3 regions of the Mesorhizobium sp. M1078 genome follow, and region 3 is predicted to be linked to each of the others. Evidence: predicted binding sites of a transcription regulator. Region 3 holds the regulator's gene; each other region holds the start of a gene.
What was found. Region 3 encodes PhoB, which activates phosphate uptake and scavenging genes when phosphate is short. Its sites were predicted from a motif close to TGTCATNNANCTGTCAT; they were not measured.

Region 1: NKH38_RS12355 (RNA degradosome polyphosphate kinase) is a predicted target of PhoB. The motif match lies at 1,576-1,592, and genes of this name have one in related genera.
Region 2: NKH38_RS30835 (DUF1045 domain-containing protein) is a predicted target of PhoB. The motif match lies at 1,420-1,436, and genes of this name have one in related genera.

Annotation. Positions count from the first base shown of each region.
Region 1 is NZ_JAMYMP010000007.1:101,181-104,454, reverse strand. It holds gene NKH38_RS12355 (RNA degradosome polyphosphate kinase) at 1-1,421, opposite strand, end outside; gene NKH38_RS12350 (zinc-finger domain-containing protein) at 1,655-1,900, shown strand; gene NKH38_RS12345 (FAD-dependent monooxygenase) at 1,920-3,158, shown strand.
Region 2 is NZ_JAMYMP010000048.1:16,943-20,216, reverse strand. It holds gene iolE (myo-inosose-2 dehydratase) at 1-60, shown strand, start outside; gene NKH38_RS30845 (hypothetical protein) at 70-318, shown strand; gene iolB (5-deoxy-glucuronate isomerase) at 511-1,323, shown strand; gene NKH38_RS30835 (DUF1045 domain-containing protein) at 1,478-2,185, shown strand; gene NKH38_RS30830 (alpha-D-ribose 1-methylphosphonate 5-triphosphate diphosphatase) at 2,220-3,274, shown strand, end outside.
Region 3 is NZ_JAMYMP010000014.1:92,451-95,724, forward strand. It holds gene pstB (phosphate ABC transporter ATP-binding protein PstB) at 1-123, shown strand, start outside; gene phoU (phosphate signaling complex protein PhoU) at 165-869, shown strand; gene phoB (phosphate regulon transcriptional regulator PhoB) at 886-1,575, shown strand; gene NKH38_RS19430 (ROK family protein) at 1,606-2,841, opposite strand; gene xylF (D-xylose ABC transporter substrate-binding protein) at 3,097-3,274, shown strand, end outside.

The sequences.
Region 1 (3,274 bases), on a different contig from region 3:
TAGTTGCCGGTGCCGAGATGGACATAGTTGCGCAGCTTGCCGTCCTCGCGCCGCACTACTAGCGACATTTTCGCATGGGTTTTGAGTTCGAGGAAGCCGAACACGACCTGGACGCCGGCGCGTTCGAGGTCGCGCGCCCAGCGGATGTTGGCTTCCTCGTCGAAGCGCGCCTTGAGCTCGACCAGGGCGGTTACCGACTTGCCGGCCTCGGCCGCGTCGACCAAGGCGCGCACGATCGGGCTGTCGTTGGAGGTGCGGTAGAGCGTCTGCTTGATCGCCACCACCTCGGGGTCGGCCATCGCCTGGCGCAGGAATTGGACCACCACGTCGAAGGATTCATAGGGGTGGTGGACGACGATGTCCTTCTCGCGGATGGCCGCGAAACAGTCGCCGCCATGCTCGCGGATGCGCTCGGGAAAGCGTGGATTGTAGGGGGTGAACTTCAGGTCGTCGCGTGGCACGGCGACGATCTCGGAAATCTGGCTGAGCGCCAGCGGGCCGGTCAGAACGCTGATGCGGCTCGAAGAGACGCCAAGCTCGCCGGCGACGAACTCGCGCAATTCGCCGGGCATCGACTTGTCGAATTCGATGCGGATGACCGAACCGCGGCGGCGCCGCTTCAGCGCCGTCTCGAACAGGCGCACGAGATCTTCCGACTCTTCCTCGACCTCGATATCGCTGTCCCGGATGATGCGGAAGGTGCCGGAACCCTTGACCTCATAGCCGGGGAACAGCTTGCCGATATAGAGGCCGACAGCCTCCTCCAACGGAATGAAGCGAACGTGCTGCTTGCGGTCGGGCAGACGGATGAAGCGCTTCAGCGCCACCGGCAGGCGCAGAAGCGCGCTCATCTCCTCGCCATTCTTGCGATGGCGCAATTGCAGCGCCATCGAGAAGCCGAGATTGGGAATGAACGGAAACGGATGCGCCGGGTCGATCGACAGTGGAGTCAGCACCGGGAAAACCTGGTCCTGGAAATGGTCTTCCAGCCAGACTTTTTCATCCTTGGTCAGTGCATCGCGGGTGATGCTCTCAATGCCTTCCTTGTTGAGCAGCAACATCAGCGCCGAAAGGCTGTTCTGCTGGTCCTCCTGCAGCCGCTCGACCTCGCGCAGCAATTGTTCCAGCTGCTGCTCCGGCGTGCGGCCGTCGGGGCTCTTTAGCGCAATGCCTTCGCGCACCTGGCCCGCAAGGCCGGCGACGCGGACCATGAAGAATTCATCGAGATTGGCGGCCGAAATCGACAGGAAACGGACGCGTTCGAGCAGCGGATGGTGCTCGTTCTGTGATTCCTCGAGCACACGCCGGTTGAACTGCAGCCAGGAGAACTCACGGTTGACGAACCGATCGGGGTTGCCGCCCTCGGGGCTCGCCACCTCGACATTGATGAATTCGCTCTGCACCGGCTTCAGTTCGTTCATGGTTCCTGCTCTTCCCCGCCAACCGTCCCTTGGAGCGCCGTTGGACGTGCCATGCCTCTAACACGCTTTTGTGACGCATGACCCTTCGGCGAAAACCGTTCCGATTTCAGGGACATGCACTTAACCGGCTCAACGTATCCTCTGACAGGCTTTTGCGACAGTTTCATTTCATCGATCTTGCAAACAGGCCTGTTATGTTCCAGATGCTTTTCGACGAGATCAAGGAGACGACGATGGCAGGCGGTTCCATTCCCCATTTCCAGAACGATGCGGGCCATCCGGCAATCGACATCGGCGTCAAGGAATTCATGTGCACCGGCGCCAACCCGCCCTTCGACCACCCACATGTGTTCCTCGACATGGGCGACGACAATGAAAAGGTCTGTCCCTACTGCTCGACGCTCTACCGCTATTCGGCGAAGCTGAGGGCGACGGAAACGCTGCCGGCTGGTTGCCTTTATATCGACCAGGCCGCCTGATCCTTCCGCGACAAGCCCGATGGAAGACATCAGGTCCCGGCAGGTCATAATCGCCGGGGCCGGCATCGCCGGGCTGACCGCTGCCCTTGCCTTCGCCGGACGGGGTTATCCGGTAAAGCTGATCGAACAGGCACAGCACCTCGACGCGGCCGGCGCAGGCATCCAGCTTTCGCCCAATGCGACGTGCATCCTTGGAAAGCTCGGCGTTCTCGACCGGCTGCTGCCGGCAGCCTCGCGGCCCGAAGCGGTGGTGCTGAAGGATGCAGCGACGCTGCGTGAGCTGGCGCGGGTACCGCTCGGGCGCGCCGCCGATGCGCGCTGGCAGTCGCCTTATCTCGTTGCTCACCGCGCAGATCTGCAGGCAGCGCTGTTGCCGCAAATGGCTGAACGGCCGGAGATTGAGCTCATCACCGGCGCCCGCGTGACCGGCATCGTCAAAGACGCGCAATATGTCGCCGTGACCGCCGAAGTGGACGGCCGCGAGATCGAGGCACGCGGCAAACTGCTGGTCGGCGCCGACGGCGTCTGGTCGGCGGTCAGGGCGCAACTCGCAGGCGAGGACTTCGTCAAAAGCCGTTTTTCGGGCGAACTCGCCTGGCGAGTCACGATCGCGGCCGACGGTGCGGCCGGAGAAGCCTTTGTCGCGATCGGCGCCGCCGACTGCGTCACCACGTTCCTGCATCCTGGCTTCCACGTGGTCGCCTACCCCGTCAGCAAAGGCCGGGCCTTCAATCTCGCCGCCTTCACCAAGGGTGAGCGCATGGCCGAAGGTTGGTCGGGCCATGCCGATCCCGCGATCCTCACGGCTGCCCTGCGCGGCACCGCGCCGGGCCTGACGAAGCTTGTGGCACTGGCCGGCCCATGGACGGCCTTTCCGATCCACACCGTCGAACAGAAGCGGTGGACGAGCCCGCAGGGCATCGCGCTGATCGGCGACGCCGCGCACGCGATGACGCCGTTTGCCGCGCAGGGCGCGGCAATGGCGATCGAGGATGCCATCACGCTTGCCGACGCTATCGCCGATTTCCCTGGCGATCTGCCCAGAAGTTTTCAAATCTGGGAAAATCTTCGGCGGCCGCGTGTCGCCAAGGCCGCGCGTCGTGGGGCCGTAAACCGCCTCGCCTGGCATGCTGCCGGCCCGGTGGCGATCGCCCGCAATCTGTTCCTGGCCATGCGCTCGCCCGACAAGCTCGCCGCCGACCTCGACTGGCTCTATGGATGGCGAGCGGACACTCGGCAGTCCAGATCGTCGACGTAGCGATCCTTCCCACCCCCCTCTGTCCTGCCGGACATCTCCCCCGCAAGGGGGGAGATTGGATGTCGCCGTCGCCTTCGCCAAAATCGCCGGCGTTGCAGCAGGAGCGCCGCGGGCAA
Region 2 (3,274 bases), on a different contig from region 3:
ATGCGGGTGATGACGGCGGCCGGCTACACGGTGGAAACGCAGGGTTTTCCCAATGCCTGAGGCGATCCGATGAAGGATTACGAGCACCCGTTCTTCCGGCCGCTGTGGCGGCGCGTTGCCGTCGTCGCCGTCTGCGTGATCTGGGCCGGAATAGAATTCGCCTCCGGCACCCCATTCTGGGGCATCATTGCGCTCGGCTTTGCCGCCTACGCCGTCTGGCAGTTCTTCTATCTTTACAAGCCGGTGGAGGAGAGCAAGGCTGCGCCTGATCGACCGAAGACCGGCGAAGCGAAGGCGGACGCCGAACCGAAGGAATGAAGCGGCCGTGGCTCGGAAGGGCTTGCGGGTCGGACACTGGACACCTGGCGTATCGCCTACGTCGGTGATTGGCCGGAACGTCCCTCGCTTCGTCATCCTAGGGTCTTCGCGACGGAGCTTCGCTCCTGCTTCGCCCTAGGATGACGAAGTTGAGAGGCCGACCTCGAAGACTTGCGATAGGAGAGACAAAACATGTCGAAACTGCTCGTCAAAGCCGACAAGGGCCATGGCCGCGTCGCGCATGTCACGCCCAAAAGCGCCGGATGGACCTATGTCGGCTTCGACCTGCACCGGCTGAAGCCGGGCGAGACCGCATCCGGCAAGACGCAGGATCGCGAAGTCTGCCTGGTGTTCGTCACCGGCAAGGGCACGGCAAAGGCGGGCGGCCAGGAACTCGGCCTGCTCGGCGAGCGCATGTCGCCCTTCGAGGGCAAGCCGTGGTCGGTCTATATTCCGGAGGGTTCGGACTGGTCGGTCACCGCCGACACCGATCTCGAGCTCGCGGTTTGCTCGGCGCCGGGCCTGGGCGGCGGCTTGCCCGTTCGCGTCATCGCACCCGACGACCTCGGCCAGGAGACTCGGGGCAAAGGCACCAACACGCGCTACGTCACGAACATATTGCCCGAGGGTAAGCCGGCCGACTCGCTGCTGGTGGTCGAGGTCATCACGCCCGGCGGCCACACATCGAGCTACCCGCCGCACAAGCACGACCAGGACAATCTGCCTGCCGAATCCTATCTCGAGGAAACCTACTACCACCGCCTCAACCCGCCGCAGGGTTTTGCCTTCCAGCGCGTCTACACCGACGCCGACAAGACCGGCGCCCGCGAGCTGGACGAAGCCATGGCGATCGAGGACGGCGATGTTGTGCTGGTGCCCAAGGGCTATCACCCCTGCGCCGCCTGCCACGGCTACGACCTCTATTACCTCAACGTCATGGCCGGGCCGAAGCGGACGTGGAAGTTCCACAACGCGCCCGAGCACGAGTGGCTGACGAAGGCCTGATCGGCCTTCGCTTGCGCCGGAAGCGGTTGGTCCAGCAGCAAAAAATCGTCGGCTAACGATCCATGGGGTCGATTTGCCTTCGAAAACCCGCATAAGCTTCGTCAATCCGTCATGGAAATCACCTATGGCAGCGGGCTGACGAGGATTTTTTTCGATGCGCTACGCCATCTATTTCACCCCGAGGCAGGACGAACCGCTGGCGCGGCTCGCCGCCAACTGGCTGGGCCGCGACCCCTTTGGCGCCGCCACCAGGCCGGTCGAGGCGGTGGGCGAGCTGTCGGCGGCCGAAGTCGCCTTTCACACCGCATCGGCGCGGCGCTACGGTTTCCATGCGACGATGAAAGCGCCCTTCCGGTTGGCCGCCAACGAAACCGAAAGCTCGCTGCGCGCGGCGCTGGACGCCTTTGCCGAAGCAACGCCGACGGTCACCATCCCGCGCCTGGTCGTCAGCCAGATCGATGGTTTCTTCGCTTTGCTGCCGGAAGGCCCGCTGCCGCCGCTCAACCGTTTCGCCGATGATGTCGTGCTTAGCTTCGACCGTTTTCGCGCGCCGCTCACCGAGGCCGAGATCGAGCGGCGCAGCCCGGATTCGCTGAAGCCGGCCGAGTTCCGCAATCTCTGCCAGTGGGGCTATCCCTATGTGTTTGAGACCTTTCGCTTCCACATGACACTGTCCGGCCGGGCCGGGCCGCAGGAAAGCCAACGTCTGCGCGCGGCAATTGACAGCCTGTTCGCCGATGTGCTGCAGCAGCCGGTGCTGGTGGATGCGCTGACGCTGTTCGTCGAAACCGAACCGGGCGCTCCGTTCATGGTGCTTTCGCATCATGCGCTCGGCCGCCGCGCTGCCCGAAAAACCGCCTGACCGCAATTCGTCCGAGTAAGCAAGGACTGCCTGAATGACCGCCGAAACTGTTCTCCACAACGCCCGCATCGTGCTTGCCGACGAGATCGTCGAAGGGTCGCTCGCGCTGCGCGACGGTTTTATCTCCGGCATCGACGCCGGCACCGGCCAAATCGGCGGGAACATGGCTGGCGAGGACATGGGCGGCGACTACATCATCCCCGGCCTGGTCGAACTCCACACCGACCATCTCGAAGGCCATTATGCGCCGCGCCCGAAGGTGCGCTGGAACCCGATCGCCGCCGTGCTCGCCCATGACGCGCAGGTAGCGACCGCCGGGATCACCACCGTGCTCGACGCGCTGCGCGTCGGCATGGACGAGGACGCCGACCTTTCCTCCGACGACATCCGCAAGCTGGCCGACGCGATCGAGGACAGCGTCGCGAAAGACCGGTTGCGGGCCGACCATTTCCTGCACCTGCGCTGTGAGGTCTCGGCGCCGGATTGCTTGCGGGCTTTCGCCAATTTCGATGGCGACGAGCGGGTCAAACTGGCCTCGCTGATGGACCATGCGCCGGGACAGCGCCAGTTCGTCAATCTCGAGACCTACGCCTATTACTACCAGCGCAAGCTGAAGCTGACCGATCGCGACTTCCAATTGTTCTGCGAAAAGCGGATGTCGGAATCAGCGAAGAATTCGGGACCGAACCGGGTGGCGATATCAGCCGCCTGCAACGAGCGGGGCATTGTGCTGGCGAGCCATGATGACGCCACATCAGGCCATGTCGACGAGGCGATCGAACAAGGCGTGCGCGTCGCGGAATTCCCGACCACGCTGGAAGCCGCCAAGGCCTCGAAGGATGCCGGGCTCGGCGTGCTGATGGGCGCGCCCAACGTCATGCGCGGCTCCTCGCATTCGGGCAATGTCTCGGCTCGAACGCTGGCCGGCGACGGCCTGCTCGACATATTGTCGTCCGACTATATCCCTTTCAGCCTGATCCAGTCGGCCTTCTTTCTCAGCGACGTCGTCGAGGGCATTTCCCTGCCGCAGGCGGTCGCCATGGTGTCGAAGAACCCGGCCGAGGCCATCGGCCTCAACGACCGCGGCGT
Region 3 (3,274 bases):
GTCTCGCAGCGCACGGCGATGTTCCATCTCGGCTATCTCGTCGAGGAGGGCGCCACCGACAAGATGTTCACCAACCCCGACGACAAGCGCACCCAGGACTACATTACCGGCCGCTTCGGCTGAGCCGTCCGGCGGGTGAATTTTCAGGCACGAGGACCAAGATCATGGGTGAACATACCGTCGCCTCCTTCGATGAAGAGCTCGGGCAGATCAGCAAGCTGATCCGCGACATGGGCGATCTGGCAGGCTCGATGGTCAGCGGCTCGACCAGGGCGCTGCTCAATTCGGACAATGCGCTGGCACAGCGTGTCGTTTCCGACGACGCCATCATGGATGCGCGCCAGCGCGAACTGGACGACCGCGCCATCACGCTGATCGCCAAGCGTCAGCCGATGGCCAACGATCTGCGTGCCGTGGTCGGCTCGATCCGCATGGCGGGCGACCTCGAGCGCATCGGCGACCTCGCCAAGAACATCGCCAAACGCGTCGGCACCGTGGGCTTGAGCGTCACGCCGCGCGACCTCTCGCACTCCATCGACGCCATGGCGCAGCTGGTGCTGATCCAGGTGCAAGGCGTCGTCGAGGAATATGCCGCCACCGATGCGGCAGCGCTTGCAAAACTCAGGAATGACGACGAGCGCATCGACGTCAAATACACGTCTGTGTTTCGTGAGCTCTTGACCTACATGATGGAAGACCCTCGCAACATCACCGCCTGCACGCATCTCTTGTTCTGCGCCAAGAATCTTGAGCGCATCGGCGATCATGTCACCAACATCGCCGAAAATGCGTATTATGTGCTGACCGGCCAGCAACTGCCCGCCAATCGTCCGAAGCAGGACGAGACGGCGATGGCCATGCCGGCCTGATGAGGGTGAACTGCCGATGATCGCGCCACGCATCATGGTCGTGGAGGACGAGGAGCCGCTAGGCGTGCTCCTCCGCTACAACCTCGAATCCGAAGGCTATCACGTCGAGGTGGTGACACGCGGCGACGAGGCCGAGATCCGCCTGCAGGAAAACGTGCCCGATCTCCTGGTGCTCGACTGGATGGTGCCCGCTGTTTCCGGCATCGAGCTCTGCCGGCGCCTTAGAGTGCGGCCCGAAACCGAGCGGCTGCCGATCATCATGCTGACCGCGCGCGGTGAGGAAAGCGATCGCGTGCGCGGCCTGTCCACCGGCGCCGACGACTATCTGGTCAAGCCATTCTCGACGCCGGAGTTCATGGCGCGCGTGAGGGCGCTGCTGCGCCGGGCCAAGCCGGAAGTGCTGTCCAGCGTGCTCAAGGTCGGCGACATCGTGCTCGACCGCGAGTCGCACCGTGTCTACCGCAAGAAGAGCGAGATCAGGCTCGGACCGACCGAGTTCCGGCTGCTCGAATTCATGATGCGCCATCCCGGCCGCGTGTTCTCGCGCAGCCAACTGCTCGACAATGTCTGGGGCGAGACGATCTATATCGACGAGCGAACCGTCGACGTCCATGTCGGGCGCTTACGCAAAGCGGTCAACAACGGCCGCATGCCGGATGTCATCCGTACCATTCGCGGCGCCGGCTACGCGATCAGGGAAGACTAGGATGCTGCGCGTCGCGCCGTTGCCGGCCATTCAGACGACATGCTTGCCGGATTTGGCCTGAATGCCCGGCGCGAAAATCTCCTGATCGACGAAGCCGAGCGCGCGCATGGCACAGCCTTCGCGGATCAGCGGCAGCTCGTTGGGCTCGGTGTCGAAGGAGATCGATTTCGAGTGCTGGCCGCCGGCGGTCTGGGCGATCGCTTCGCGCAATGCCGGTTCGATCAAGTCGAAGGCGGCGGCGCTGACGCCTACCATGGCGACGGGTGCCGGATCGATCAGCGCAAACAGGCTGCCGAGGCCGAAGCCGAGCGCCTCGCCGGCCTTGCGATAGGCTTCGCGCTCCGGGCCGTCGGTTTCGCGGGCGCGCGCGGCGAGTGCGCGCATATCAGCGTCGCCGATATCGACCGGCTCGGCATCCTCGCCCATCATTTTGGCGCTGCGCCAGATGGCGTAGTTTCCGGCATAGGCCTCGACGCAGCCGCGCCGCCCGCAGCGGCAGAGCGCGCCGCCCGGACGGTGGATCATGTGGCCGAACTCGCCGCCCGAGGAATGGGTGCCGGTGAAAAGTTCGCCTTTCAGCACCAGTCCCATGCCGATGCCGTGCGACAAGAGGATGGCGATAAAATTGTCGCGGTAGCGCTCGGGCTGGCGCCATTGCAGCGCCACCGCCATCATATTGCAGTCGTTCTCCATGGTGGCCGGAATGCCGAATTCCGCTTCCAACATGTCGGCGAAGGCAATGTCGGTCAGTGGCGTGATTGGCGACCACAGCATGGCCCGCGCCTGCGAATCGGTGATGCCCTGGATGCCCATGGCAATGCGGGCGATGCTCTGGACGTCCAGGTCCGGGTCCTCGAGACGCCGCCGGACGATTGCTACGCATTCGCCGATCAGTTCGTCGCGCGGCATGGTCAGCGTGTCGAGCCGGCGCTGTTCTTCCGCGACCACCTGGCCGGCATAGTCGATGACGGTGACGGAGAGGAAGTTCAGCGACAGCACCACGGTCATCACCGCCGCCGCTTCCGGATTGAGGCCAAGGCCGACCTGCGGCCGGCCGCGTTTCAGCGAGCCGGTCTCGCCAGGCTTGCCTTCAATCAGGATGCCTTCTTGAATCAGATCAGACGAGATTGCCGATATGGTCGAATGGCTGAGGCCGGTGGTCGCCGCAATCTCGGTCCGCGACGGCTGGCCGGCCCGGCGCACGGCCGAAATCACCATCGCGCGGTTGCGACGGCGCAGATCGTCGTGGCGGATTCCAACCGACATTTGTTTCCTCCCGGCCTCCTCGCGCCTCATGATAGTGAAGGCGTTCGACGGCACCAGCCAAATATTGGCAGACGCCGGCAGCCCTGTCATTGTTTATTGCGGAGCTCGAAAAAATTCGGCAAGGCCATCAGAAACCATGTTGACAGCGCTTTATCATTGAACCAGTGTTTTTTCGAGGCTCGAAAAAATGGAGCCTCTGTGTGCAGGCCTTCGGGCCGGTTTTGTCGCGCCGTGCGCGGCGCAGGGAGGGTTATAATGAACAGATTTGCAGCCGCCATGCTGGCGGGCGTCGCCATGTCGCTGGCGCTGGTCTCGGTCGCGCAGGCGAAGGACAAGGTCATCGGCGTGTCGTGGTCGAACTTCCAGGAAGAGCGCTGGAAGATCGACGAGGCGGCGATGAAAACGGCGATCGAGGCTGCCGGCGACAAGTACA